DNA from 4 places in the Rummeliibacillus sp. JY-2-4R genome. Region 1 is predicted to be linked to each of the others. Evidence: riboswitches for the same ligand, from Rfam matches in the RefSeq annotation. Region 1 holds a riboswitch; each other region holds the start of a gene.
The links. A riboswitch is a leader RNA that binds a small molecule or an ion and turns the genes downstream of it on or off. The one in region 1 is predicted to bind S-adenosylmethionine.
Positions count from the first base shown of each region.

Region 1 (7,317 bases):
TTTGCAGCACTTGAATCAAGTGAATCAGGCCAGCTATCTGCAATAGCTTGACGAACAGGATCTACATTATAGTCCATTTTAAAGTTTGGCATTTGTTTACGAATAGAAGCTGCAATTTCTTCTGGTTCAAAGCTCATTGCTGTTAAGTTGAATGCATTACGATGGATTAACTTATCAGGATTTGCTTCCATTAAATCAACAATTGCTTGTAATGCATCTGGCATATACATCATATCCATATAAGTTCCTTGTGCAATGTAAGATGTATACTTACCTTCTTGGACGGCTTTATAGTAGATATCTACAGCATAATCTGTTGTACCACCACCTGGAGGCGTTACGTTTGAAATAAGACCTGGGAAACGAACACCACGAGTATCTAAACCAAAACGTGTGTGGTAGTAATCACACAATAATTCACCTGCCACTTTGTTTACACCATACATTGTTGTTGGGCGTTGTAACGTATCTTGTGGTGTATTGTGTTTTGGTGTTGAAGGACCAAATGCACCGATTGAACTTGGAGTAAAGAATTGCATACCTAATTCACGAGAAACTTCTAATGCATTCACAAGGCCACCCATGTTTAAATTCCAAGCAAATAATGGCTTTTCCTCTGCTGTTGCAGATAGTAATGCCGCCATGTGCATCATAGTATCTGCACCAAAGTCTTTTGCAATATTATGCATACGCTCTGCATCCATCACATCAAGCACTTCAAAAGGTCCTGCTTGTGTTGATACTTTTCTGATATCTGTTGCTAATACGTTCTCATTACCATATTCTTTACGTAGTTTTGCTACTAGCTCAGAACCAATTTGTCCGCATGCACCTGTAATCATAATTTTCTTCATCTTATTTCCTCCTTCTAACGGCTACATTTGTATTTCAGGAATGTACATTTGGTTTTAAAATACATTTGTATTTCTCGGATGCACAATTGTAGTTTTACAAACACAATAAACATCAACATTTTCTTTAAAGTTATTATATGATGTATTTTTTAAAAACACAATATTTGTTTTTTAACAATGTACACATGTGGAATAAGACTTTTTAGAAAATTGAGATTATAATGTCTTTAAAAGGAGTGAAATTCATGCAATTATGGAAATTAACGTTCATTTATTTAATCGCAATTATTGCTTGTACATTTTTATTATTAATGGAGATCCCTAAATGGCTCATATTCATCGTTCTTTTCCTTTATATTGCTTCATTTACTATGTACCCTCATTTCAATGCATTACTTTGGACAAATAATTTAAAAACTGTGGATCGATTCCTTAATGCAAATAAACATCGTGCCATTTATGCCTACCCTTACGCCATCGCCAATCAAACAATCGAAGAGCAAAGAGAGGCTCTTCAAAAAATCATCACTTTATATAAACAGCCCTATGTACAGCACAACTATGCATCATTACTCGCTATTCTCGAAAACAATTATGATCAGGCAATAACCGAAGCAAAGAAAATCGCCAAGGAACCTTATCAAAGTTATATGATTGCCCATAGTGAGGCGTACTTCGGAAATTTTGAACAAGCACATGCTTTAATGCCAAACCTAACGGAGAAATGGATGTTGTCCTCAATTGAAAGTTTAATCTCCTTTAAAAAGCAGGATAAAATAAATTTTAAACATCATTCATCTGAAGCTATTAAACAAGCACGAGGCATTCAAAAGTATCTACTCGCTCATAGTTTTCATGAGTTGGGAGAAAAGATTAAGTGAATATCTTTTTTAGAGAGTTCTATCCTCTTTAGCCTGACTGTTTCCTCTCTTTTTGTTTACTTTTGCATATAAAAACACCTTGAACTTAGACTTTTGTATTGTCTATGTTCAAGGTGTTTTTCTCACTTAACTCTTATTTTTTTGTCATCCATTCAGGTTTACCAAAGCCTTTGAAGTCTGTATCGATTACTTTTTCGAATTCAGGTGATTCTACTACTGCTTTTAAATCTTTTGATAGTTGTGAGTTTTCATCTGCTTCACGAACTGCTACAACGTTACGGAATTGGTCAGGCATATTTTCTAGGAATACAGCATCTTCTAACTTCATGTTTGCTGCTAATGCGAAGTTTCCTGGTACACCTACTAAGTCAGCACTTTCCACTGCACGTGGTAAACCTGCTGCTTCGATTTCTTGGAATTTTAGATTTTTTGGATTTTCTTCAATATCTTTAGTTGATGCTTTTAATTGATCAATTTTACCATTAATTTTGATTAAGCCTTGTTCTTGTAAAGATTTTAAAGTACGTGCTGCATTTGATGGGTCATTGGCGATTGCTACTGTTGAGCCAGCTTTGATTTCGTCAACTGTTTTATATTTTTTAGAGAAGAAACCCATTGGTGCAGTTGGTACGATAATTAGGCCTTTAATTTTTGTACCATTTTCTTTATTGAAGTTTTCTAAGTACACTGAGTGTTGGAATAAGTTTGCATCAATATCGCCTGAATCTAATGCTTTGTTTGGTTGGATATAATCACTGAATTCTACTACATCTACTTTGTAGCCTTTTTTCTCAAGTTCAGGAACGATTGCTTTTTTTAACATATCACTGTATGGGCCTGCTGTTGCACCGATTTTAATGTTTTTTGTTTCTGTTGCTTTGTTTGTATCTTTTTTTGCGTTATCTCCGCCTCCACATGCAGCAAGAGCTGTTGCTACTACTAGCAAACAAATTGTTAGTAAAATTTTTTTCATTGTAAAACCCCCATTTTATATGTTCTTTAATTTATATAGAAAAAATCCTATAATAGCGATTTTCCATCTATCTTCCCTGTTGCGGGCGTGTTCCGCTTTTAACTCTATCTAGCTCCACACGCCAGCCCCTCGAGGGTGCACAGGATGTGTACCCGGTAGCCGTTGCGACACGACGTCGCGCCTTTAGGCTATCTTCCCTTACGGGCGTGTTCCGCTTTTATCTTTTATCTACTGCTTTTGCTATTGTATCGCCTGCTATTTGGATTACTTGGACGATGATGATTAGGATGACAACTGTTGCGATCATGATGGTGTTGTCGTATCGGTAATAACCGAAGCGGATGGCTAAGTCACCAATACCACCACCGCCAATAATGCCGGCCATCGCTGAGTATGCAACTAAACTAATAATTGTCATTGTAATCCCTTGAATAACGCCTGATTTCGCTTCAGGAAGTAGCACGTCTTTAATAATCATCCAACGAGTTGCACCAGCAGCAATTGAAGCTTCAATCACCCCTTTATCGATTTCACGTAGAGATGTTTCAACAAGTCTCGCGAAGAATGGGATGGATGCAACGGATAAAGAAACACTCGCTGCGATTGGTCCGATTGTGTCGCCTATTAGCCATTTCGTGAATGGGAATAGTGCTACTAATAGGATGATATATGGAATTGAACGAACAAGATTGACGATAAAACCAACTACTCCATTAACGAAACGATTTCCAAGTAATCCTGTTCTACTTGTTGAAAATAGTCCCTTACTTGTGATGAATAACAAGAGCCCCAGCGGTAAACCAATGATTAACGCAATCGCTAAGGCAATGCCCACCATTTCAATTGTTTGTCCAAACGCCTTCCAAATATCTGGTAGCATTTCAGTAAAATGACTTGGATCAAATAACATCGTTTAGCACCTCCACTGTTACGCCACGGCTTTCCATATAAGTAATCGAGCGATTAATATCTGCTACTTGGCCCTTTAACTCCATTAGGAAGATGCCAAGCGGTCTTTCTTGAATATATTCAATAGTGCCATGAAGGAAATTCCCTTGCACTTCAAACTGTTGAAGCATATCTGAAATAACTCCTTCACCTGCTACACTACCTTTGAATAGAATCTTCACAACTTGTCCTGTGACACTTTGCATAATCTCTTGTGGAATATCGAACGACACGACACTACTGATGAATTCTTTTGTTAATGGCTTTTGAGGCTCAGCGAAAATATCATAAACAGAACCTTCTTCTATTACTTTCCCATCCTGCATAATTGCCATTCTGTCGCAAATTTCTTTCACGACGTCCATTTCGTGTGTGATTAAAATTATCGTAATACCGAGTTCACGATTGATTTTTTTTAGTAATCGCAAAATCGAAGTGGTTGTTGTCGGATCAAGTGCTGATGTAGCTTCATCACATAATAATATAGATGGATTATTTGCTAATGCTCTTGCAATACCTACACGTTGTTTTTGACCGCCGCTTAGTTGTGCTGGAAATACGTCTTTTTTATCCGCTAGGCCAACCATTTCGAGAAGTTCCTTTACTCTTTTCTCTCGCTCTCCCTTTGGTATTTTTGCAGCTTTTAAAGCAAATTCAATATTTTCACCAACTGTTTTTTGGCTGATTAAGTAAAAGTGTTGAAAAATCATACCGATTTTCAGACGTGCTTGACGAAGCTTTTCTCCTTTTAACTTTGTTAAATCTTGTCCATTGATTAATATTCGCCCATCTGTTGGTTGTTCTAGTAGGTTAATACAGCGTAGTAGTGAACTTTTACCCGCTCCAGAATAACCTACTATTCCGAATATTTCTCCATCTCCAATAGTTAAAGAGACATGATCTACACCAGTTACTATTTTCTTTCTTGTTTTGTAAACCTTTGATACCTCTTGTATTTCCAGCATATACATCCCTCTAATCTTTGTTAAATTGCTTTTTAAAATCCTCTTATTCTATCGGAAAACTATCTATTTTTACTAAAAAAGATACATCTCTCAACTGAAAGATGTATCTTTATGATCGACGTTCATTTATCTTTCAGAAATAAATTCTGTAGGAATTAGCACCTTCCCTAGTGGGGGTTGCTGGACTTCATCGGGCCTATCCCTCAGTCACTCTTGATAAATTCCATTTGTTAAGTTGTAAGTTTATGATATTTATATTATTTACTTTTACGTCATTTGTCAATGAATTTTTAGAAAAAGTAAACTATTTTAAAATATTTTTCTCTTCTATATAAAAAATATATTCCCACTAATTTATACATTACAAGTATTGTTTGAAATGAGATTGCATGCTTCGTTTAGGAAACCGAGTCACTTCTTTTGTGTCTGCATCCCTTTGCTAACTTTTTCTAGCGGCACGATATCTCGGTGTCCTTAATCCTTGGATAGGTATTTAGTACACTAAAAATTGCTAATTGAAATTAAATTAAAAATATCATTAACTATTACTTCAACTTTTCCATGACTAGCCTTACTACTATTGAATATTGAATTGTGTCTTCTAATCAAATATTCGAACATGAAGGATTAATTCTGCTTCAATCCAGCTCGTTTGGCTTTTTATTATATTATACAGACATAGTTTTTTATCTTCGTTGTTGAGCGCTGTGATGATTCCTCTGTACTCAGTACTTGCCTGCTGATGCCAAACTTCTAGTAGTACTTCTTTCTGACCACAATATGCTTGCATGAGTTCTTCTCCTAATGCTTGCAATGTCCATTCGTCATATATCGGCTTCGCAATTTGCTTTGTCTCCTGTTGCCAGTTTCGCAGTCTTTGTACATGTTCTGGTAACATCATAGCCGTCCACTTAATATTCCCACGATCTCTTAACATATAGGATACCTCCTTTTGTAAGTTCCAATTACTTCTTATGACCTCCGAGCAATTGGGAGCGCTTCACTGCTGTTCCTGCATTTGTATACGATACTGCTCGCAACACCGCTGTTGAGCCATAATGTGTTCGGAGGTGATCCATTGCAGCACCAAGCTTACGGCGCTTCCAGCGGGATGTATCAAAAAAGCTGAGCTGCATAGAATGTTCTGATTCTAATTTTGTTATACTAACACTTATTTGGCGCACTGGGCGTTCATTGTACTGTTCGCTTAATATTTGCTGACAAACGTGATAAATAGCCATCGTATCATTGGTGGCTTCATCAATTGTATGTGAACGCTGAAAACCTCCTCCAAAGGCATTTTTACTATAAGCAATACCTAATGTGATTGTACGCCCTACTTTATAGGCTTCTCGTGCTCTTCTCGCCACATCTTCACACATTTCCAGGAGCACTGCGAGCACTTCCTTTTTAGTGTTATAATCGCGCATTAATATTTGGCTCTTACCATAACTAATTTGCCCTTCTACAAGTGGTGCTTCGCCTACCTTTGACAAATCAATTCCCCATGCATGATGATAAAGTTGATTGCCCATAATGCCGAATCTCTTTTCTAATGTCGCTAAATCAGCGTGAGCCAAATCTCCAACAGAGAAAATCCCCATATTGTTCAGCGTACGTTCTGTTCGATGTCCGATCCCCCACATCTTCGACAAAGGTGTAACAGGCCATAGCTTTCTTTCCACATCTTCAAAGTCCCATTTAGCGAAACCCGTTTTTTTTGCATCTAAATCAAGAGCAAGCTTTGCCAAAAGCATATTCGGTCCCATTCCTACAGTGCTTGGTATTTCAAATTGCCGATAAAGTTCTTCTTGGATTTTGTGTGCTGTTTCAACCGGATCTCCCCACAGTTTCTCTGTCCCTGTGAGATCAACAAAACTTTCATCAATGCTATATACATGAATTGCTTCCTTTGGTACATAGCTATGAAGTAGCTTTGTAATTTCGACGGACATGCGGACAAAGTATTCCATCTTTGGTTCAAACAAATGAATATCTGGATGCTTCGGTATTTCATAAACCCTTGTTCCTGTCTTCACTTGAAATCGTTTTTTCATAAGCGGAGAAGCAGCAAGAACAATACTACCTTTTTGCTGAAAATTCCCTACAACAGCGATGGCCTCTTTTAGTACATCCAAATGAGCCCAAGATGCCATACAACTAGCATAAAAGCATTTCATATCTACACACATAATCGACCTTCTCGGCATATTCTCATACATCTATAGCACCTCCAAAAAGAACATTTGTTCTTATTTTAAAATGAGATACATGAGATGACAAGTGGGAAGTAGTGTTTTTCCAACAATTGGCGATAACAGGAGATTATACAATCAGAGAAGTTATAATCGAATTTACATACATACATTAAAAATAAAAAAATCCTTTAGAATCAAAATGATTCTAAAGGATTTTTAAGTATGACCCCTACGAGATTCGAACTCGTGTTACCGCCGTGAAAGGGCGGTGTCTTAACCGCTTGACCAAGGGGCCAATATGGCTCCGAAGGCAGGACTCGAACCTGCGACCCTCTGATTAACAGTCAGATGCTGCTACCAACTGAGCTACTTCGGAATAATTAAATGGTGGGCCTAAATGGACTCGAACCATCGACCTCACGCTTATCAGGCGTGCGCTCTAACCAGCTGAGCTATAGGCCCATAAATGGAGCGGGTGAGGAGAATCGAACTCCCGAC
Region 1 covers NZ_CM132623.1:327,535-334,851, reverse strand. The annotation lists gene ACWV26_RS01665 (L-threonine 3-dehydrogenase) at 1-854, opposite strand, end outside; gene ACWV26_RS01660 (hypothetical protein) at 1,100-1,735, shown strand; gene ACWV26_RS01655 (MetQ/NlpA family ABC transporter substrate-binding protein) at 1,869-2,708, opposite strand; gene ACWV26_RS01650 (methionine ABC transporter permease) at 2,926-3,618, opposite strand; gene ACWV26_RS01645 (methionine ABC transporter ATP-binding protein) at 3,608-4,621, opposite strand; SAM riboswitch class I at 4,745-4,844, opposite strand; gene ACWV26_RS01640 (YolD-like family protein) at 5,223-5,558, opposite strand; gene ACWV26_RS01635 (Y-family DNA polymerase) at 5,587-6,843, opposite strand; tRNA gene ACWV26_RS01630 (tRNA-Glu) at 7,043-7,114, opposite strand; tRNA gene ACWV26_RS01625 (tRNA-Asn) at 7,119-7,195, opposite strand; tRNA gene ACWV26_RS01620 (tRNA-Ile) at 7,205-7,281, opposite strand; tRNA gene ACWV26_RS01615 (tRNA-Gly) at 7,287-7,317, opposite strand, start outside.

Region 2 (7,317 bases), 1.2 Mb from region 1:
CCAAAGGCTTCTGAGATAAATTGTTGCTCACGTGCATTCATCCAGTTAATATTGCCTCGTAGTGTATTAATCTCCCCATTGTGAATAATATAACGATTAGGATGTGCACGTTCCCATGATGGGAATGTATTTGTACTGTAACGTGAATGAACCATCGAAAATGCTGACGTAAAACGTTCATCTTGCAAATCAAGATAAAACGTTGCTACTTCTTCTGGTGTTAGTAACCCCTTAAACACCATGGTTCGACTGGACATGCTCGGACAGTAGAAATCTTTGCCATTGTTTTTTGCCCAAATCTCAGTTTGTTTACGAATCAAATATAGTTTTCTTTCAAAAGCAAGAGAATCATTTACATTTACAGCTTTGATAAATACTTGGCGAACAACTGGTGCAGATTGTTTTGCTATATCACTTAAAACTCCTGGATTCGTTGGAACTGTTCTCCAACCCAGTAATTCTTGGCCTTCGACTTGGATGAATTCATTAATTTTATTTTCGATTTCCTCTTGTACTGATAAGTCTTTATCAAAAAATAACATCCCTACCCCATATTGTCCGACTGCAGGTAATGTCCAATTACTACAAACTTCTCTAAAATAGCTATCTGGTATTTGGACCATTAACCCTGACCCATCTCCAGTTTTACCATCACTACCGCGTCCAGCTCTATGATCTAATCTACATAACATTTCCAGGCCTTTCATAACGATGTCATGAGTAGCTTTTCCTTGTAACTGTGCATAAAGTCCAATACCACATGCATCATGTTCTAATTGTGGAGAGTATAAACCTTGTGCTGTTGGAATTTGGTGAAATGTCATATGATTCCCTCCTTTATATATAAAGAATATCTTAAGTACATTTTAGATTTTCAAATTGATATAAACAATATATAATTTGGATAGGATTAATCTATATATTAGATGGAAAGGAGTTGACATGGCATGGAATTACGACAATTACGCTACTTTGTTGCTGTAGCAGAAAGAGAACATATATCTGAAGCAGCGGAAGTACTACATGTTGCACAATCTGCAGTAAGTCGTCAAATTGCCAATTTAGAAGAAGAATTGGGCATTGAATTATTTGAAAGAGTCGGTCGAAATGTAAAACTGACACAAATAGGTAAAACTTTTCTTGAACATACCATATCAGCATTACAAGCAATTGATTTTGCAAAAAAACAAATTGATGAATATTTGGATCCCGAAAAAGGAACGATTAAAATTGGGTTTCCTACAAGTCTTGCAAGCTTTCTATTACCGACTGTCATTTCAGCGTTTAAAAAAGAGTATCCAAATGTTTCATTTCAACTGAGACAAGGCTCTTATCGATTTCTGATTAACGCAGTGAAGGATCGTGAGTTAAACTTAGCATTTCTAGGACCGGTACCTGCAAAAGATGAATCGATTAATACGAAGATTTTATTTACCGAAAACATCTCAGCACTTGTACCTTCAACACATCCATTAGCAAACAAAGGTGAAATTCAATTAACGGATTTACGAAAAGATGGCTTTGTGTTATTTCCTAAAGATTACATTCTAAACAAAGTGGCAGTTGAAGCTTGTAAATCTGTAGGCTTTAAACCAAATGTTAATTCAGTGGGTGAAGATATGGATGCTATTAAAGGTTTAGTAGCAGCCGGAATAGGTGTGAGTCTTTTACCTGAAAGTGCATTTTTTGATGCTACACCTCGTCGAACTTCAAGATTAACGCTGACCGAGCCACCATTCACACGGAATGTCGGGATCATTTACCCGACTAAACGCGAACTAGCGCCATCAGAAAATATTTTCTTGAACTTTGTAAGTAATTTCTTCTCCAGATTAACGCAGTTTAAATAGCTCGCTTAACATGCTTATGTTGATTTATTTTCATTCAAATTTTCTGAATTGCATGTAATCTATTAGAAGTGGGTGAATGATGTGCTTAGAAATATTAGAAGCATTAAACAAAAAAGAGGCTGTCCCAAAAGTGAATGTATCACTCACTTTTGGACAGCCTCTTCTACTAATTCAATTCATTATTTTGAAACTGGAACAACGGAACCTTTCCACTCTTTGTTGATGAAATCTTGAATTTCTTTAGAGTGTAGGACATCTACTAATTTTTTCACAGCAGCGTTATCTTTATTTTCTTTTTTCACTGCTACAACATTTACATATGGAGAAGAGTTTTTGTCTTCAAGTGCAATTGCATCTTTTGTTGGAGTTAAACCTCCATCAATCGCAAAGTTAGAGTTGATGACAACAGCATCTCCTTCGTTGTTATTATACATTTGCACTAACATTTCTGCAGAAGTTTTGTCGTCAATTTTTAGATGTTTAGGGTTTGTTGCGATATCTTTAAGTTCAGCAGATGATTTATTAACACCTTTTTTCAAAGTGATTAGACCATTTGATTCTAATAATGTAAGAATACGACCTTGGTCAGATACAGAGCTACTAATTAAAATTGTTGCTCCGTCTGGAAGTTCTTTTAGAGATTTATATTTTTTAGAATAGACACCGATTGGTTCGATATGGATTCCACCTGCACTAACAAAATCATAACCATTATCTTTAATTTGTTGGTCTAGGTATGGAATAGTTTGGAAATAGTTTGCATCTATATCGCCTGAATCAAGATCTTTGTTTGGTAAAATATAATCTTGGTATTTTTGGATATCTAGTTCTACCCCTTCTTTTTCAAGAATAGGTTTTGCTTTTTCTAAGATTTCTGCGTGAGGTACATTAGAAGCACCTACTACTAACTTAGTTTCTTTTGAATCACCAGATGATGCTTTATCATTGCTTCCGCATGCTGCTAGACTTAGCGCTAGTGATGCTGTTAGAATTCCTGCTACAATTTTCTTCATGTTCTTTTCCCCTTTTCTTTATACATTTCATTATGTTAACGTAATTTACGTTTGAACCAAATTATCTTTTATCTGTTTTTGCTGTGATAAAGTCACCGATAAATTGAATGATAAAAACGATAACTAACACAAGTACCGTAGCGACAAATGTGACATCATTACGACTACGTTGGAAACCATCCATAAACGCTAAGTTCCCTAAGCCACCTGCACCGATGACACCTGCCATCGCTGTATAACCGACTAATGCTACAGCTGTTACGGTAATTCCAGAAATAAGTGCTGGAAGGGATTCTGGTATTAAAACCTTCCAAATGATTGTCCAAGTTTTTGCACCCATAGAGCGTGCTGCTTCAATGACACCTTTATCGATTTCACGTAAAGCAATAAGAACCATTCGTGCATAGAATGGTGCAGCACCAATGATTAATGCAGGCATAGCTGCATTTGCTCCACGAATTGTACCTAATAAGAATTTAGTAAATGGAATTAACAGAATAACTAAAATGATAAATGGAATGGATCTGAATATATTCACAACTGAACCAGTTAATAAGTTAGCTAGCTTGTTCGCCCAAAGTTGTGTAGGACTTGTAAGGAATAATATAATCCCTAAGACGATTCCAATAATAAAAGTTAGAATTGTTGAAACAGCTGTCATATATAAAGTTTCTCTTGTGGCTTCCCACATAAGTTCCCAATCGACATTCGGAAAGAGATCGTTAAGCATGACTGATCACCTCCGTTTTAATTCCTAGTTCATCTAAGTAATGAATTGCTTTTGTTGTATTCTCGTTGCTCCCGATGATGCGCACAATTAATGTTCCATATGGTCCACTCTTCGTAGGAGAAATATTACCGTGTACAATGTTAACATCAACATTAAATTCACGAATCAAATGTGAAATCACAGGTTGTTCTGTCTTTGCTCCAACAAAAAATAATTTGATCAATTGATCGTTCGGATAATTTTCAAGCATTTGAGAAATAGATTCTTTGTGACCTGCTGTTTCTGTCACTTGAGATACGAATTTCTTCGTCACGTCTGCTTGCGGAGATTGGAAAACTTCAAGAACGTTTCCTTGTTCTACTACTTTTCCCGATTCCATTACTGCCACACGATGACAAATTTTGCGAATAACATGCATTTCATGAGTGATTAACACAATGGTTAGTCCCAGTTTTTCATTAATACTCACAAGTAAATCTAATATTGCATCCGTTGTTTCCGGGTCTAGTGCTGAAGTTGCTTCATCACATAGTAGAACTTCTGGGTTATTAGCTAGCGCACGAGCAATCCCTACGCGTTGCTTTTGTCCCCCTGATAATTGGGAAGGATAGGCTTTTTCTCTTCCTTTTAATCCAACCAACTCTACTAGTTCAAGCACTTTCTTTTCACGTTCCGCTTTACTAATGCCCGCAATCTCTAATGGGAAAGCAATATTTTCTTCCACTGTTCTTGACCAAAGTAAGTTGAAATGTTGGAAAATCATACTGATTTTATGGCGAGCATTTCGTAATTCTTTTCCTTTAATTGCTGAAATGTTCTGCCCATTTACGGTAACGGTACCTGAAGTAGGCTTTTCTAAACCGTTAAGTAAACGAATCATTGTACTTTTACCAGCACCACTATAACCGATAATGCCAAAAATCTCACCATCATTTATTGATAAATTAACATCATTAACTGCAGTTAGAGATCCATTAGCGGTTTTGTATTTTTTTACTACATTTTTAAGTTGAATCATAATATTCAAAACCACCTTTTGTAAAATAAAGCTAAAAATAAATAAGACCTTTCTGCAAGATTAACAGAAAGGTCTAACGTACGTTTTATACGATAACCGTTCTCTCATCTTCCAAAGCATTTGACTTTGCGTGAATTGGCACCGTGTCACATTGTGACGGTTGCCGGGCTTCATAGGGCACTTCCCTCCACCTCTCTGAATAAGAGTTACGTAAATATTTATTTAATTATGTTTGATACTTTACCACTATATGATTATATCGTCAATCCTTTTTATGAAATTTTTCATATAAATACGACACGGATTGAAAAGCATAGATTTTATCGCGAACCTTACCATTCTCGGCAATCAGTAAGCATGGGACGCTTTCCACCTGATAATCATATGCGATTTGTTCGACAAAATTTAAATTTGCTTTACCTATTTTGATGTCTGGAAATGTTTGATCGATTACCTCCATCATTTTAGAAGCGACCATACATGTACCGCACATAGGAGTATATAAATAAAATGCACATAATGACTCGCTTTCCTTCATATGCTCCCATTGTTCTATTGTCCATTCTTGCATTGTCCGTCATTCCTATTCTAAAAGAAAACTTGCATGTATTTTAAAATCTGCAGCTAATAATATTCTAGCCAAAAATTTTCTTGGTGTCGCCTCTACTTGCTTATATAAAGAAAGCGTACGTAAATGGTACGCCTCTGGATATTCTTTTTTCATCAAGGATCGTAAGCAATCCCCTGAATAATCTTCATCGAAAAACGTATATAAATCATACTCTTCATAAGGGTGTATGAGCTCTTCTAGTTTACTTGGACTAATGGTACCATTCGTGCAAAGAATTGGAACATCCTCTGCTAGTAGAGGTTGAATTTGCAATTTATCTTGTCTACCTTCAACAATAAGCACTTTATCCGACATGCTAATTCCTCCTTACAGTTTGATTCCGCGCTTAGCGGACAGTAAGAATCCTACTTAAGGGAAAAATGAAGCATAGGCAATGATTCTGAAAGCAAATGCCTGAATATACATAAAAACGCCAGCACAAAAGTGTGGCGCTTTAAGTAGTATAATTATTCTTCGATTAGTTTTGTGTATTGTTCAGCTGTAAGTAAGCCTTCAAATTGTGTAGAATCAGTTGGTTCTACAACAACCATCCATGCTTTTTCGTATGGAGATTCGTTAACGAATTCTGGGCTATCTTCTAAGTCTTCGTTGATTTCAACAACTTTACCTGAAATTGGTGCATATAATTCAGATACTGTTTTTACAGATTCAACACTACCGAATGGTTCATCAGCTTTGATTTCGTCGCCAACTTGTGGAAGTTCAACGAATACGATATCACCTAGTTCTGATTGTGCAAATTCTGTAATACCAATACGTACTTTACCATCTTCAGTTTTTACCCATTCATGTTCTTCTGTATAACGTAATTCTGCTGGTACGCTCATTATTAACCCTCCAAGTATGTATTTTTATACACCATAATTTTGACATATTCCTTATTCAAAAACAAGCAATTCTAAAATTATTTCCATGTATTTTCAAACTCTTTTTCATTAAAGCCAATTGTTATTTTTTGGTTGTCTGTGACAATTGGTCTTTTGATTAGCATGCCGTCTGAAGCGAGTAAAGCAATTTGTTCATCTTCGGACATTTCTTTAAGACGATCTTTTAGTTGAAGTTCACGATATTTCATCCCTGATGTGTTAAAGAATTTTTTTAGTGGTAGTCCGCTTAGTTCCCAGTATTTTCTTAATTCATCTTGTGTGGGTGTTTCTTCAACTATGTTGTGAGCGGAAAATTCGATGTTATTTTCTTTTAGCCAGGCTTGTGCTTTTTTACAAGTTGTACATTTTGGATATTGAATCATTTTGATCGTCATGTAAATACTCCTTTTAAAACGAATTTTGGTATCATTTTAATTGTATTGTGACTCTCATTTTGACGCAAGAAAACCGACCCAGAGATATAATGGCCGGTTTTGTTGGTTTATATACATGGTTTTAGAGTTATATTTTTGTTAAATGATTAGAAATTAATCTTCTTCCTACGCTTTGCTTTGTACACTGAAAATCTATTTTATTACTAATTATATTTAGGTTTGTAGTGTAGTCAGCTACGCTTTCCTGCGGGCGAGCGGTGAGTCTCCTCCTTCGTGCGGGGCCTCACCTGTCTCGCTTTTCCTAGCTAGGAGTCTTCGCTGACTACACTACAACTATTTTTGGAGTACTAATCTCCAACATAATTTCTAAAAAAAATCTAGAAATCTATAAATATCTTTAATACATTTTATGTGACTTCAATTAGCGTGCTAATCTCAATTTCCACAAATAATCACCTAAATACTGAAGTTCAACTTCTTTGCAATCAACATATACAATGATAAGAACTTTCCATATAGCAACAATATTTTTACATTTCTTCAAATGCAGCAAAAAGGTGAGCCCCCATCTTACTTCCGGGGCTCACTTTTAGTTTATACTGTATATTTTTCAGCAGCGATTAGTTTTACTGATGCTTGGCGTTTTTTGGTGATGAGATTGTTTGGTGTGTAGCGTGTTAGTTTGCGCAATGCTGATAGTAGCATGCGTGCTTCGTCACCATCTGCTGAAGCGATGATTGTTTCTTTTGCTTCTTTTTCAATTTCTTCAAATGCTTCTTGGGTGAAGATTTCTGTGTAAAGAATTTTTTGTGCT
Region 2 covers NZ_CM132623.1:3,153,075-3,160,391, forward strand. The annotation lists gene gltB (glutamate synthase large subunit) at 1-824, opposite strand, end outside; gene ACWV26_RS15475 (LysR family transcriptional regulator) at 948-1,850, shown strand; gene ACWV26_RS15480 (MetQ/NlpA family ABC transporter substrate-binding protein) at 2,030-2,863, opposite strand; gene ACWV26_RS15485 (methionine ABC transporter permease) at 2,925-3,593, opposite strand; gene ACWV26_RS15490 (methionine ABC transporter ATP-binding protein) at 3,586-4,611, opposite strand; SAM riboswitch class I at 4,713-4,817, opposite strand; gene ACWV26_RS15495 (thioredoxin family protein) at 4,874-5,182, opposite strand; gene ACWV26_RS15500 (hypothetical protein) at 5,195-5,536, opposite strand; gene gcvH (glycine cleavage system protein GcvH) at 5,689-6,069, opposite strand; gene ACWV26_RS15510 (arsenate reductase family protein) at 6,147-6,503, opposite strand; gene ACWV26_RS15515 (acyl-CoA dehydrogenase family protein) at 7,098-7,317, opposite strand, start outside.
Region 2: another riboswitch for S-adenosylmethionine. It lies ahead of ACWV26_RS15490 (methionine ABC transporter ATP-binding protein); the one in region 1 lies ahead of ACWV26_RS01645 (methionine ABC transporter ATP-binding protein).

Region 3 (7,317 bases), 1.3 Mb from region 1:
TGTACCAGGAGTTTTTGAAGTAAAGCCTGATAGGAAGTGATACATTGCTTGCTCTTTTGTTAGTTTACTGATTGGAGGTAGCACACCAAAAGCATCAGCTGTTAAGAAGATAACAGTTTTTGGGTGACCTGCAACAGATGGTTCTGCAATATTATCAATATTTTGAATTGGATATGCTGCACGAGTATTTTGTGTTAGTGATACATCGTCATAATCAGGCATACGAGTTTCAGGATCAACTATTACATTTTCTAAAACTGTACCAAATTTAATAGCGTTATAAATTTCTGGTTCTTTCTCTGGAGAAAGGTTGATTGTTTTTGCGTAGCAACCACCTTCAATATTGAATACAACAGTATCAGACCAACCGTGTTCATCGTCTCCGATTAGTTTACGATTTCCATCAGCAGACAATGTTGTTTTACCTGTTCCAGATAAACCGAAGAATAGGGCAACATCGCCATTTTCTCCGACGTTTGCAGAACAATGCATTGGAAGAATGCCTTGTTGTGGTAATAGGTAATTCATAATACCGAAGATTGATTTTTTCATTTCTCCAGCATATTCTGTACCACCAATTAAAATGATACGTTTTTCAAGTGAAACGATGATGAAAGTTTCTGATTTTGTACCATCAACTTCAGGATCTGCTTTAAATGTTGGAGCAGACACAATTGTAAAATCAGCATCGTGCGTAGTAAGTTCATCTTCAGTTGGTCGAATGAATAATTGGTGAGCAAATAAATTATGCCAAGCGTATTCATTTACAACTTGGATTGCTAAGCGAGATTTTGGATCAGCACCTGCAAAGCCTTTAAAAACAAAAATTTCTTCTTTTTGTTTTAAATAATTGATTACTTTGTTATATAATGAATCGAATACCTCTGAAGAAATAGGTTGGTTAATTTTACCCCAATGAATTTGATCTTTAGATGATTCTTCTTCAACGAAATATTTGTCTTTAGGAGAACGTCCTGTATATTTACCAGTCACTGCACGAACAGCACCTTCAGCTGTTAAAATTGCTTCTCCACGTGAAGTCGCTTTTTCTACTAGTTGTGGGACTGAAAGTTGCTTTTGAATGTTTTGACCTTGTAATAAATCCTTCAGTTCATTCGCAATTTCTACTGAATTCATCTTTATAAGTACCATCCTTTTTATAGTTTTCCCCTACAAAAGGGTTTAGTTATCGGTTTCTGGAAATAGTATAACACATTTATATATATAATCTATACTAATTATGAATTATTTTTTAGATTTTGTATTTTTTTTAATTGAATATAAAATAGTTTGACTTTCAAATAAATATCACTTACTATATGCAATAGAACGGATACTCTTATCCCGAGCTGGTGGAGGGTCAGGCCCTATGAAACCCGGCAACCTGCATTATCTTTCACGTAATGCGCTGGTGCTAATCTGGATGCAAGGATGATTCCTTGAACGATAAGAGTGAAAGGTGCTAACGAAACATATCCTTTCCTCATTGGACTACGATGAGCGAAAGGTTTTTTTTTTCAAAAATAACATAGAAGCAAATTTGATTTGCTTCATTATTATATGTGATTTGTTGAATACTATTTATATTATGTACTGGCACTTTCTATATCCTCGTGTTAAAAAGCAGCAATAAATGCTGGCTTGGCGTTTAGCATAACAGTTTAAACGGACATGGGTAATGAGTACCGTATCTTTTCTAGGATCTCGTTATAATAGGAGGAAACCAAATGTCAAACAGAAGATTATTTACTTCAGAAAGCGTAACAGAAGGTCATCCGGATAAAATCTGCGATCAAATTTCAGATGCCATCTTAGATGCCATTATTGCAAAAGACCCAAATGCACGTGTAGCATGTGAAACAACTGTTACTACAGGTTTAGTACTAGTAGCAGGTGAAATCACAACATCTACTTATGTGGATATTAAAGGAATCGTACGTGATACAGTTTCAGAAATCGGCTATACTCGCGGTAAATATGGCTTCGATGCTGAAAACTTAGCAGTACTTGTTGCAATTGGTGAACAATCACCTGATATTGCACAAGGCGTTGACCAAGCATTAGAAGCTCGTGAAGGTTCAATGACAGATGCAGACATTGAAGCAATTGGTGCAGGGGACCAAGGTTTAATGTTCGGCTATGCTTGTAACGAAACACCAGAGTTAATGCCACTTCCAATTAGCCTTGCTCACAAACTAGCAAGACGCTTAACAGAAGTACGAAAATCAGGTCAATTAGATTATTTACGTCCTGATGGCAAAACGCAAGTAACTATTGAGTATGATGAAAACAACCAACCAGTACGAGTAGATACAATTGTTATCTCAACTCAACATGATGAAGAAGTAACATTAGAGCAAATTCAAAAAGACTTAAAAGAAATAGTAATTGCTGAAGTAGTACCAGCTGAATTACTAGATGAAACAACGAAATACTTTATCAATCCAACTGGCCGCTTTGTAATCGGTGGACCTAAAGGAGATGCAGGTTTAACAGGCCGTAAAATCATTGTAGATACTTACGGTGGTTATGCTCGCCATGGTGGTGGTGCTTTCTCTGGTAAAGATGCTACAAAAGTTGACCGTTCTGGTGCTTATGCAGCTCGTTATGTTGCTAAAAACATTGTTGCAGCAGGTTTAGCTGACCGTGCAGAAGTCCAACTTGCATACGCAATCGGCGTAGCACAACCGGTTTCTATTTCAATCGATACATTCGGTACAGGCAAAGTTAAAGAAAGTGATTTAGTAGAAGCAGTGCGTGAATTCTTCGATTTACGTCCAGCAGGAATCATTAAAATGCTTGACCTACGCCGTCCAATCTATAAACAAACAGCAGCTTATGGACATTTTGGTCGTACAGATCTAAACGTACCTTGGGAAAACACAGACAAAGTAGAAGTCTTAAAAGCAAGATTCTCTTAATCTGAAATGAAATAATCTATAGAATTATCTAAAATGTACCCTATAAAGTAGACATACATAATATGTCTACCTTATAGGGTCTTTTCTTGTTTGGAAGGCATTTTTAGATTTCAACAACAAAAGGATGTGTCATTACCTTAAATATAATTAAAAAACATATTTATGCTCATTATTTGAAAAAGGTTATACTATTTTAACTCTTAAAGAAAATAAGTGAATGACTTCTTTCGATTCAGCCAATCATATTCGATCAAAAGCACGAATAAGGTAATAGTGAGAAGACATGACAGGAGAGATTCGGAAGATGAGGTCAAATGAATTCTTCTTTTTAACATGGGCAGCATTTTTAATTGGCTTTGCATTTGTTCTAATTGCCATTTGGAATACAGATTGGATGCTAGTTGAGCAAGGGTTTTACACCATTATATTGGGATGGATTACGTTCTCTTCTTTTTCCCTTGTTAAAACAATACGAGATAAAAGAGAGAATATTAAAGTTTCGAAAGAATATTTGGCGTTATGTTGGCTATCAGTGGTTGCATCGTTTGGTATTGGGATGATTAGTGTTTGGAATACAGATTGGGAATTAGTTGAGAAAGGGTACTATTGGTTAGGAATCATTTTTGTCATGTATACGTCTTTTGCACTGTCAAAAGAAATTCGAGATCGTCAAGACTTTGCTAATAGACAGAAGGATAAAGAAGCAATTCAATTTTATAATGATATGAATGAAGATGAGGAAGAGTAATTAAATCTATACAAAAGAGCTTTGAAGGATGACTCCAACAAAGCTCTTTTTTTATATATTAAGGTAAAATGACTTCTTCCTTTGGATTATGTTTTTTTAATAATATGACGAATAAGCTACCTAATGCACAAAATGCTCCAGAAAGCATGAATGCCCAAGTATAAGAATCGAAAATGTTGTAAATAAGACCACCACCAAAAGCTGCTACTGCTGCACCTACTTGATGAAATGCAACCATCCAGCCGTACATCATGGCACTTTTCTTATTACCAAATTCCCGTCTTGCAAGACCAATAGTAGGAGGGACGGTCGCAATCCAATCGAGTCCATAAAAAACGGAGAAGATAATGAGTAACGTAACCGAACCGTTGTTTAGAGCAATTGGTAAGAAAAGTAATGATAGTCCACGAAGGCCATAATAGTAAAATAGCAGCCAGCGATTATCAACTTTGTCACTAAGCCAACCAGATAAAGTGGTGCCGACTAAATCGAAAATCCCCATAAAGCTGAGCATGGATGCAGCAAGTACCATTGGAATGCCAAAACTCATGCAATATCCTACAAAGTGTGTACCGATTAATCCTGTTGTAGATAGTCCACAGATGAAGAAACTGCCAGCTAAGAGCCAAAAAGCCTTACTTTTACTCCCATCCATTAATGAGTCCCAAACAATTTTGAATGGATTCTCTTTAGAAACATTGTCGGATGTAACATTTTCTTGCTTTATTTGACCAAGTGGTGTTGTTCCGACTTGTTCTGGCCAATCCTTCATAAAAATTAATATAAAAATAAGCATTATGATACTTAAACCAAAGATCAAGCCAATTGCATGATGCCAACTATACTTTTCTATTAATGTAGCAAGTACCGGCAATAGTACCAGCTGTCCAGTTGCTGTAGCTGCGGTTAAAATACCAACTGCTAGTCCGCGATGTTTCACAAACCATCGATTTCCTATTTGTGTGCTAAGAACAGTCAAAAACAGGCCGGAACCAATTCCAATCATTACACCCCAAATAAGAATTAGCTGCCATTCCTGTTTCATCATTAGTGTTAATCCTAATCCTAAAGTTAATAATGCCATAGAGGCCATCATTACATTCTTTAATCCGAATCTTTCGACAAATGCAGCCATAAAAGGTCCAGAAAAACCGTATAAGAACAACCCTACCGCAAAGGCAAATGATATAGCAGGCCTGCTCCAACCAAACTCTGTCTCAAATGGCTCGATAAAAACTCCGGAAGAGGAACGAATGATTCCTGCAACAATGATAGAAAAGAACGTGATTACTAAAATAATCCAACTATAATGAAACTTTTTCATATACGCATCTCCAGATTATAAGAAGTTAGTATGTATTAGCTTTTTTAACTCGGTATCTTTTTAAAAAGGCCCGGAATATTAGACCGAGCCCAAAGCTTTGTACTTATATAACCAAACCACTGTCAATCAATCAATTGAGTTATCTAGACAATGGGCTATTCTGTACTGATTTATAATATTGGCCTTTTTCATAGTATTCGTTAAGAATACGATCCATGTCTTTTTTATCTTCTTCTGTTAATTCACGAATTACTTTTGCAGGACGGCCAAATGCAAGTGTGTTTGGTGGGATTTTCTTTCCTTGTGTGACAAGGCTACCGGCACCGATAAATGCACCTTCTCCAATTTCAGCACCATCTAATACAATTGAGGCCATTCCAATCAGTGCACCTTTTTTGATATGGCAACTATGTAATGTTACTTGGTGACCAATTGTAACTTCATCCTCAAGGATAAGAGGATAGGCTGGGCTTTGGTGCAAACAACATAAGTCTTGAATATTCACTTTTTGACCGATAATTGTTGGGGATACATCTCCTCGAATAACGGTATTATAAAAAACGGACGAATCTGCACCAATAGTCACATCACCAGTAATAACAACATTGTCACCGATGAATACAGATGGGTCAATGGATGGTTTTTTATCTTTAAATGGATAAATCATCGAAATACGCCTCATTTCAAGCTAAGATTATACTATTATCGTAACAAACTCATGTATTAATTGGAACAGAAATTCGTACATTACGTTAAAATAGAGGAATCATACACATGAGGAGAGAAGTAAGTTATGTGGAAATGGGAAGCAGAAGGTCAAGCCAAAGCGGTCGTAGTATTTATACATAGTGCATATGAGCATCATCGTCGGTATGCTTGGCTAATCGAAAAACTAAGGGTGTCGGGGATGAATGTCATTACAGGTGATCTCCCTGGACATGGAGAAGAGAGTAGACGCAAAAAAGCGCATGATGAGGATTTTAGAGAATACAGAAAATTTATCCGGCAAATGATGCAAGTGGCATTTGACTATAATTTACCCATCTTCATCATTGGACATGGCCTAGGCGCATCACTCGCTATTCAAATTGAACACAAATATAAATACGAATGTGCAGGTTTAATCCTAACATCTCCTTGGATGCATTTAATTCACCAACCTTCCAAATTATCTAATGCCTTGACTGGGTTAAGTAAAATAACTGGGAATATGAAAATACATCATGATGTAACGGTGAAACAGTTATCTAGAAGCTATGAATTTTATAAAGAGGAAAAAGATGATCATTACTATAATTCCGATATTACAGTTAGTTGGTATCGGGAATTACTGCAATTTATGAAGACTGTCTCCATCACGCAAGAAGACTTTCCAGATATTCCTTTATTATTAATGAATGGTGGAAATGATAAACTGGTTTCGAAAGCTCACAGTAGAAAATGGCTTATGCAGCAAAAATTATCGGAGATGCAGTATAAAGAATGGAAACTTTGTTATCACGATCTCTTCCAAGAACCAGAGCGAGATGATATCTATCAATATATGGAATCTTTTATCTTTAATGCATTACGAAATATTGGTTACATCATTTAAAGAAAGTTTAACTGGTTATCATAAGTAAATTTACTTATGGTAACCAGTTTTTTGTTGATTGGGAAATTAATTAGCAAAATATCATCCACACGAAAAGCATTTCAAATCCATGTAAAGCAAGTTGTATAATTATTCATTGTTTTGATAAACTTTCTACTACTTTAAGAGTAAAATTGGTAAAGGCTAGACCTCTAATGACTTCTTCCAGTGGACAAAAAAATAAATTGTGAACCTCTACTATTAGTTTTGAAGTAGAAATGCCTAAAACAATACATTTTAAATAGTTGAAGTAAACCCACTTTTTGTCACAATGTACATACAGAGAGTACATAATGTGTCGATTTTTTGTCAATTTTGATTGTAAACGATTACAACGTGTATATAATGTCGAAGTTATATTTTAAAAAATAATTCTGTAATATATAATGGCTCCTATAGTATTTGAAAGAAAATTTTCAATTCTTTCAAAGTTTATGATATTGACGGTTAGACAATTCATCATGAAGGGAGTCAACTAGAATGGAATCTATTATTCAATCTATTTACGATGTTTTATGGGGACCATGGATGATTTATGGGATCTTGATTGTTGGGTTAGCATTCACTATTTTAACAAAAGGTGTACAAGTTCGATTTCTAAAAGATATGTTCGGTCAAATTTTTAACGGTAAAAAATCAGAGGCTGGTGTTTCTTCTTTCCAGGCGATGTCGATGGCATTATCTGGGCGAA
Region 3 covers NZ_CM132623.1:3,062,962-3,070,278, reverse strand. The annotation lists gene pckA (phosphoenolpyruvate carboxykinase (ATP)) at 1-1,137, opposite strand, end outside; SAM riboswitch class I at 1,337-1,453, shown strand; gene metK (methionine adenosyltransferase) at 1,728-2,921, shown strand; gene ACWV26_RS14945 (YiaA/YiaB family inner membrane protein) at 3,226-3,669, shown strand; gene ACWV26_RS14940 (MFS transporter) at 3,728-4,993, opposite strand; gene ACWV26_RS14935 (gamma carbonic anhydrase) at 5,133-5,660, opposite strand; gene ACWV26_RS14930 (alpha/beta hydrolase) at 5,787-6,587, shown strand; gene ACWV26_RS14925 (alanine/glycine:cation symporter family protein) at 7,107-7,317, shown strand, end outside.
Region 3: another riboswitch for S-adenosylmethionine. It lies ahead of metK (methionine adenosyltransferase); the one in region 1 lies ahead of ACWV26_RS01645 (methionine ABC transporter ATP-binding protein).

Region 4 (7,317 bases), 1.0 Mb from region 1:
TACCGACAGGTGAATGGGGAGAAATAACAAAAATCAGTATTCTGTTATTTCTCGTTTACTTACTGAGTACCGTATTAAATTATATCGTGAATTATTTAGGTCATAAGCTGGGAATCTATATCGAAACAGATATGCGGCAGGAGCTATTTAATCATATGCAGAAACAATCGTTTCGTTTCTTTGATAATACGAAGACAGGGAATATTATGAGCCGTATTACGAATGATTTATTTGACATTGGGGAATTTGCTCATCATGGTCCAGAGGATTTCTTTATTGCCATAATGACGTTTATAGGCGCTTTTCTGCTAATGTTTAATATTAATAGTCAGCTGGCCCTTGTCGTATTGATCATGGTGCCAATTCTCATTGTCGTTATTTCGTTAAGCAATATCTATATGGAAAAAGGCTGGGCCACTATGTATGGTAAAATCGCCGATGTCAATGGTCGTGTAGAGGATAGCATCTCAGGGATTCGGGTTGTTAAATCCTTTACAAATGAAGCGCATGAAATGGAACGCTTTGAAAAGCAAAACAGTATTTTCAAAGATGCAAAGCTTTATGCTTATCGCGTTATGGCTTCTACACACTCTAGCATTTATTTTTTAACGCGCCTGCTAACGCTGATTGTTTTAATTGTTGGAGCATGGTTTAGCATTAAAGGAACATTATCCTATGGTCAACTCGTGAGTTTCGTGCTGTTTACAAACGTGTTGATCAAACCAATTGATAAAATTAGTGCTCTCTTAGAAATGTATCCAAAGGGTATGGCAGGTTTTAAAAGATTTCAAGATATGCTGCATGAAGAACCGGATGTAGCAGATCGACCGGACGCTGTTTCTATTAAGCAATTAAAAGGAAATATCGAATTCCATGAAGTCGACTTCAGCTATGATGGCAAACATCCTATTTTACAAAATATCGATTTATCGATTGAAGCAGGGGAAACAGTTGCACTAGTTGGGCCCTCAGGAGCGGGAAAAACATCGCTTACCTCACTTATTCCGCGCTTCTATGATGTGACAGGTGGAGGTATTACCATTGATGGTCTCGATATCCGTAAAATGACGCAGCGTTCACTGCGGGAAAATATTGGCATTGTGCAACAAGATGTTTTCTTATTTACAGGGACGGTTCGGGAAAATATTGCGTATGGCAAATTGGATGCCACAATGGAAGAAATCGTGGAAGCCGCACGAAAAGCACATTTACTCGATTTAATAGAAGGCTTACCACAAGGTTTTGAAACGGAAATCGGGGAGAGGGGTGTTAAATTATCTGGTGGACAAAAACAACGCTTGGCGATTGCAAGGATGTTCCTTAAAAACCCGCCAATCCTCATCCTAGATGAAGCCACATCTGCACTGGATACCGAAACAGAGAAAATTATTCAACAATCACTGGAGGAACTTTCTGAAAACCGCACAACCATTGTCATCGCCCATCGTCTAGCAACCATTCGAAATGCGGACCAAGTATATGTGGTAACGAAAAACGGCATAGAAGAAAGCGGTAAGTATGATTGGTTGGTTGAAAAGGGCGGAATACTAGCAAACTTACATCAAAATCAAATGATTTAATTGATAAATTGTTACTTATTAAATTGCGCTTAATAGTTGTAAAGTCATCTCAATAGAGCCTAAAGCATGAGTCCAGTATTGTACTGAACTCATGCTTTTTAATTTTTAGGTAAAACAAAATATGTTCTAAGGGTACCTAATGGCCTCCACCTGTAGTGGAATTCGAGGGTCTAATTCTTTCCAATCTAAAGAAAACAGGACAAAACAAATCCCAACAAATCCCGTTGATATTTTAGAGAGTGTTAATCAAAATAAAAAGTAACACAAACTTATCATAGGTTTGTGTTACTAAGGCTTACTATTTATTTATTTATTTATGAACTGAAGTCAAAGCTTTAGCTGTTTCAAATGCTTGTTCAAAGTCAGCAATCAAATCATCCACATTTTCTAATCCCACTGAGAAACGTAAAAGTCCTTCTGTAATACCTCGTTTATCACGTTCTTCTTTTGGAATTGCCGCATGGCTCATCGTAACAGGATATGAAAGAATCGACTCAACTCCACCAAGACTTACAGCGAAAATTGGAATCTGTACATGTTCTACAAAGGCTTTTGTCAATTCACGAGTTGGTAATGTAAAGGATAACACAGCCCCTGCACTTGATGATTGGCTTGCGTGGATTTCATAGCCTGGGTGATCTATTAAACCAGGATAATAAACGTGTTCTACAAGCTCATGCTCATCCAAATATGAGGCGATTTTCAATGCAGATTGTGAAGATTGTGCTAAGCGTGCGTTTAATGTTTTGATTCCTTGGATTAATGAGAAGGAATCGTGTGCACCTAGAATAGCACCCATTGAATTTTGCATAAAGTAGATTTGTTTTCCTAACTCTTCGTCTTTTGTCACCGCAAGTCCAGCGATAATATCACTATGGCCACCTAAAAATTTAGTTGCACTATGAAGTACTACATCTACTCCTAAATCTAATGGGCGTTGATAAAGTGGTGTCATGAAAGTATTATCAACAAATGTAAGTAATTCATGTTTTTTAGCGATAGAAACAATTCCACGAATATTAGTTATGCCAAGCAATGGATTTGCAGGTGTTTCTGCATATAACACTTTCGTATTTGGTTGAATTGCTTCTTCCACTTCTTGTAAATTCGTAAAATCAGCAAATGTATGCGTGATGCCATACTTTGTTAATACTTGTGTAACAAAACGGTACGTTCCACCGTATACTTCATTTGTCACAACGATATGATCACCTGTATTTAAAGTTAATAGGGCTGAGGCAATGGCTGCAATCCCAGATGAAAAGGCAAATCCTCTTGTCCCACCTTCAAGCTCTGCAATTGTTTTTTCCAACGCATCACGAGTAGGGTTACCAGAACGACTGTAGTCATACGGACCAAAAGAGTCAAAATGCTCTTGGTCAAAGGTAGAAGAAAGATAGATTGGCACATTTACTGCGCCAGTTTTTTGTTCATAATCGCCTCTTGTTGAAGCAGTAATTAAGCTAGTTTCGATAGATTGTTTAGTTTGCGTCATGTATTGTCACCTCATCATTAATTGTTGTAAAAACACGTTGCAAGTCTGCGATAATGTCTTCTGCTTCTTCAATACCAACGGAAAACCGTAATAATGTATTATCTACACCACGTGCAATTCGTTCTTCTTCAGGAATATCTGCATGTGTTTGAGTAGCAGGGTATGTGATAAAGCTTTCCACACCGCCTAAACTTTCAGCATATGCGATTAATTGTAAATTTTGAAGGAAAGGTGCAACCCATTCTTCTTTTTGTAAGCGGAAGGAAACCATACCACCAAGTCCTGCATACAATACATCTTTCACAAGTGATTCTTGTTCTAGAAACTCAACAATTTTCTTGGCGTTTTCTGTATGTTGTTTCATACGAAGATGTAAAGTTTTAAGACCACGTAGCAGTAACCAGCAATCAATTGGTCCAAGAGTTGCCCCTGCTGCATTGTGATTATAAAGAAGCTTCTCAGATAGTTCTTCACCTTTGGAAACGACGAGCCCTGCTAGAACATCATTATGACCACCAATATACTTAGTCGCACTATGAAGGACGATATCAGCGCCAAGCTCTATTGGGTGTTGATAATATGGAGTAAGGAATGTGTTATCAACTATAAATAGTAGGTTATGCTTTTTAGCAAGCTCAGCAAATGGAGCAAGATTTATTGTTAGCATTAAGGGATTGGTAGGAGATTCGATAAATAATGCCTTCGTATTTTCGTTAATGATTGCCTCTACTTCTTCAACAGATTGGAATGGTGTGAAGTGAGCTTTAATACCATATTGTTCTTGATATTGATTTGCAAGACGATATGTACCACCATAAATATCATCCGTATAGATAATTTCATCACCCGTTTTGAATAGGGAAAGCACCAATTGGATTGCTGCCATCCCGCTACTACAGGCAAAACCAGCATCTCCACCTTCTAAATCGGCAATTCCACTTTCTAATATCGATCGAGTTGGATTTTTTGAACGAGTATAATCATATCCCGTTGATTGTCCAAGACCTGCATGGCGATATGCTGTTGATAAATAAATCGGTGTATTAATAGAACCTGTTTTTGGATCTGTATGTGTGCCAATTTGTGCTAATCGAGTTGAAATATGCTGTTCTGTCATCTTCATCATCCTTTTTACTTAAAAATAAAAGGCCCTCTGAAGAAGAGGACCTTGAAAAACGAAAGTCGTTCTTCTTATCTGTTAGACTTACATCTACGTGGAATTAGCACCTTACCAATAATGGTGGTTGCTGAGATTTCACAGGGCCAAGTCCCTCCATCTCTCTGGATAAGAATATAAATTCAATTGTATGAAAACTTCCAATTAATGAAATATTAACACTTTACTCAAAGCTATGCAATAGGATTATGAAATATACTAAAAAATCTTAAGACAAATAGTATAAGTGAAGATTGATAATATCTAACGTGCTATAATCATATAAATTGAAAATTAACAGCGATTTTTAAAATTTTTATTTAAAATGTTTTATATTAAGAAAATTGGATATGAATAATAAATGTAGACAAAAGGTAGGAAAACGATATGAAACAATCATTTTATCAATTTGTATTAACTTATAGAGGTGGAAAAAATGATGCAAAGGCTGATTTTGCAGAAGCAGCCTTCAATGATCATGGATTTCCAAAACAAGAAGAGGATTTTCATACACTTTCTCGATATATCGAAGAAAAGGCGGATCATGATATGAGTGCAGTAGTATTTGATGAACTTTGGCAATTATATGAAGAAAAATATGCAGAGTAATATTTGTCAGAGGTCAGACTTTATTGATACAATAGTTGAAGCATTATATTGATAATGACTAAATTAAATAACGAATTGATTTGAAAAGGAGACAAAGTATGAGCATTCATATTAACGCAAAACAAGGCGATATTGCTGAAATCGTATTATTACCAGGAGATCCATTACGTGCAAAATATATTGCTGAAACATTTCTTGAAGATGTAACTCAATATAATGAAGTTCGTAATATGTTCGGATACACAGGTACATATAAAGGAAAACGTATCTCTGTACAAGGTACGGGTATGGGTGTACCATCAATTGCCATCTATACAACAGAACTTATGCAAGAATACGGTTGCCAAAAACTAATTCGTGTAGGCACTTGCGGTGCATTAAAACGTGATGTAAAAGTACGCGATGTCATTTTAGCTCAATCTGCTACAACTGACTCTAAAATGAACGAAATTATCTTCAAAGGAATCGACTATGCACCAACAGCTGACTTCGATTTATTACGTAAAGCGTATAAAGCAGGGGAAGCAGCAGGACTAAACCTTCGTGTAGGTAATATCTACACAGCAGACTTATTCTACGGTGAAGACAACCAAAACGAAAAATTAGCAGACTACGGTGTACTTGCAGTTGAAATGGAATCAGCAGCACTTTACACATTGGCAGCTAAATTCAACCGCCAAGCACTATCTGTATTAACAGTAAGTGACCACCTAATTACAGGTGAAGCAACAACTTCAGAAGAACGCCAAACTACATTCAATGACATGATTGTTGTGGCACTTGAAGCGGCTATTCAAGACTAGGCGTATCAAGGGTTTGTTAGTTTACAATATTTAACAAGTGACCAAAAGTGACCATTTTCAAAAAAGTGGTTATTATTGGTCGCTTTTTTATTGGTTTAATTCATTAAATAATTGCGTTGCTTGTTCTTTTTGACGTATATCAATATGAGAATAAGTATCTAGCGTTTTGCGTATATTTTTTTGTCCTAACTGTTCTTAGATAACTTTGATATTTACATTGTTTGAATATTATTCAACCTATTCATATCCAATATTTATAGTATTCTATGGGCTGTTTAGGGCTTTTCAAAAGAAACCAAATTTATTTTTACGAGGGTCAGTACCTTGTTCATCAGGATTTGGAATCACTCTCCAGGTCACATCCAACTCGCTTGAGATTGTCGGAACAACTGTTTTCGAATTCCAACTCCCAGTCCCGTCTTTTTACTCCCAATTTGTTACGTATTCACTATTGCGTGGTAAGATAGTTCAAACAATTTGTTAAACAAAAAAGGACAGTTACGAAAACAATCAGTAACTGTCCTATTCCCTAATTTAATTATACCATTATTAACCCACCATTTTTAGTCTGTTTTTTATTTATGGAACTGCTAGTATTAATCAAGTGAAGTTGCTTCGGCGATACATTTAAGTGTAATTAGATTAATTAGAAGAGTAATTTTTGTTATATGCCTTGATCGATAAATAGGAGGGGTAAAATGAATCCATATGTACTAGAGTTTCAAGAAATCGATAATACACAACTTTTGTCTGTCGGAGGAAAAGGGTTGAGATTAGGAGAACTATCTAAGATTCATGGTATACATGTACCAGAAGGATTTTGTGTTACAACAGAAGCTTATCAAAGAGCCCTCGAACAAAATGAGGCATATCTCGCATTGTTGAACCAACTAACACTACTAAAATTAGAAGATCAAAGCCAAATTGCTGAAATTAGCAGGGAAATTCGAACAGTCATTATGGAAGTAGAAATCCCTTCCGATGTTGTTGAAGCAGTTACTCATCATATCTCCCAGTTTGGAGAGAAACATGCTTATGCTGTGCGTTCTAGTGCAACTGCTGAAGATTTACCGTATGCCTCTTTTGCTGGTCAACAAGACACCTATTTAAATATTATTGGCAAAAAAGCAATCTTGCACCATATCAGCAAATGTTGGGCTTCCCTATTTACGAATCGCGCTGTAATTTACCGTATGCAAAACGGATTTGACCACAGTCAAGTTTATTTATCTGTTATCGTTCAAAGGATGGTTTTCTCACAGGCTGCAGGGGTTTTATTTACTGCTGATCCGATTACCTCCAACCGAAAATTACTATCTATCGATGCCAGTTTTGGGCTTGGAGAGGCATTGGTCTCTGGCTTGGTATCAGCCGATTGTTATAAAGTGATGGAAGATGAAATCGTCGATAAGATGATAGCAACTAAAAAATTAGCTATATATGGACGAAAAGAAGGCGGAACAGAGTCAAAGCAGATTGATCCTAATCAGCAAAAGACTCAAACCCTTACTGAAAAGCATATTTCACAACTAGCACTCATTGGAAGACAGATTGAAGCTTATTTTGGTTGCCCACAAGATATCGAATGGTGTTTGGTTGATGATAATTTTTATATTGTTCAGAGCCGGCCAATCACGACTCTTTTTCCCATCCCTGAAGCGAATGACCAAGAAA
Region 4 covers NZ_CM132623.1:1,327,797-1,335,113, forward strand. The annotation lists gene ACWV26_RS06315 (ABC transporter ATP-binding protein) at 1-1,580, shown strand, start outside; gene ACWV26_RS06320 (aminotransferase class I/II-fold pyridoxal phosphate-dependent enzyme) at 1,891-3,075, opposite strand; gene ACWV26_RS06325 (methionine biosynthesis PLP-dependent protein) at 3,062-4,192, opposite strand; SAM riboswitch class I at 4,264-4,367, opposite strand; gene ACWV26_RS06330 (YozE family protein) at 4,619-4,840, shown strand; gene deoD (purine-nucleoside phosphorylase) at 4,939-5,643, shown strand; gene ppsA (phosphoenolpyruvate synthase) at 6,342-7,317, shown strand, end outside.
Region 4: another riboswitch for S-adenosylmethionine. It lies ahead of ACWV26_RS06325 (methionine biosynthesis PLP-dependent protein); the one in region 1 lies ahead of ACWV26_RS01645 (methionine ABC transporter ATP-binding protein).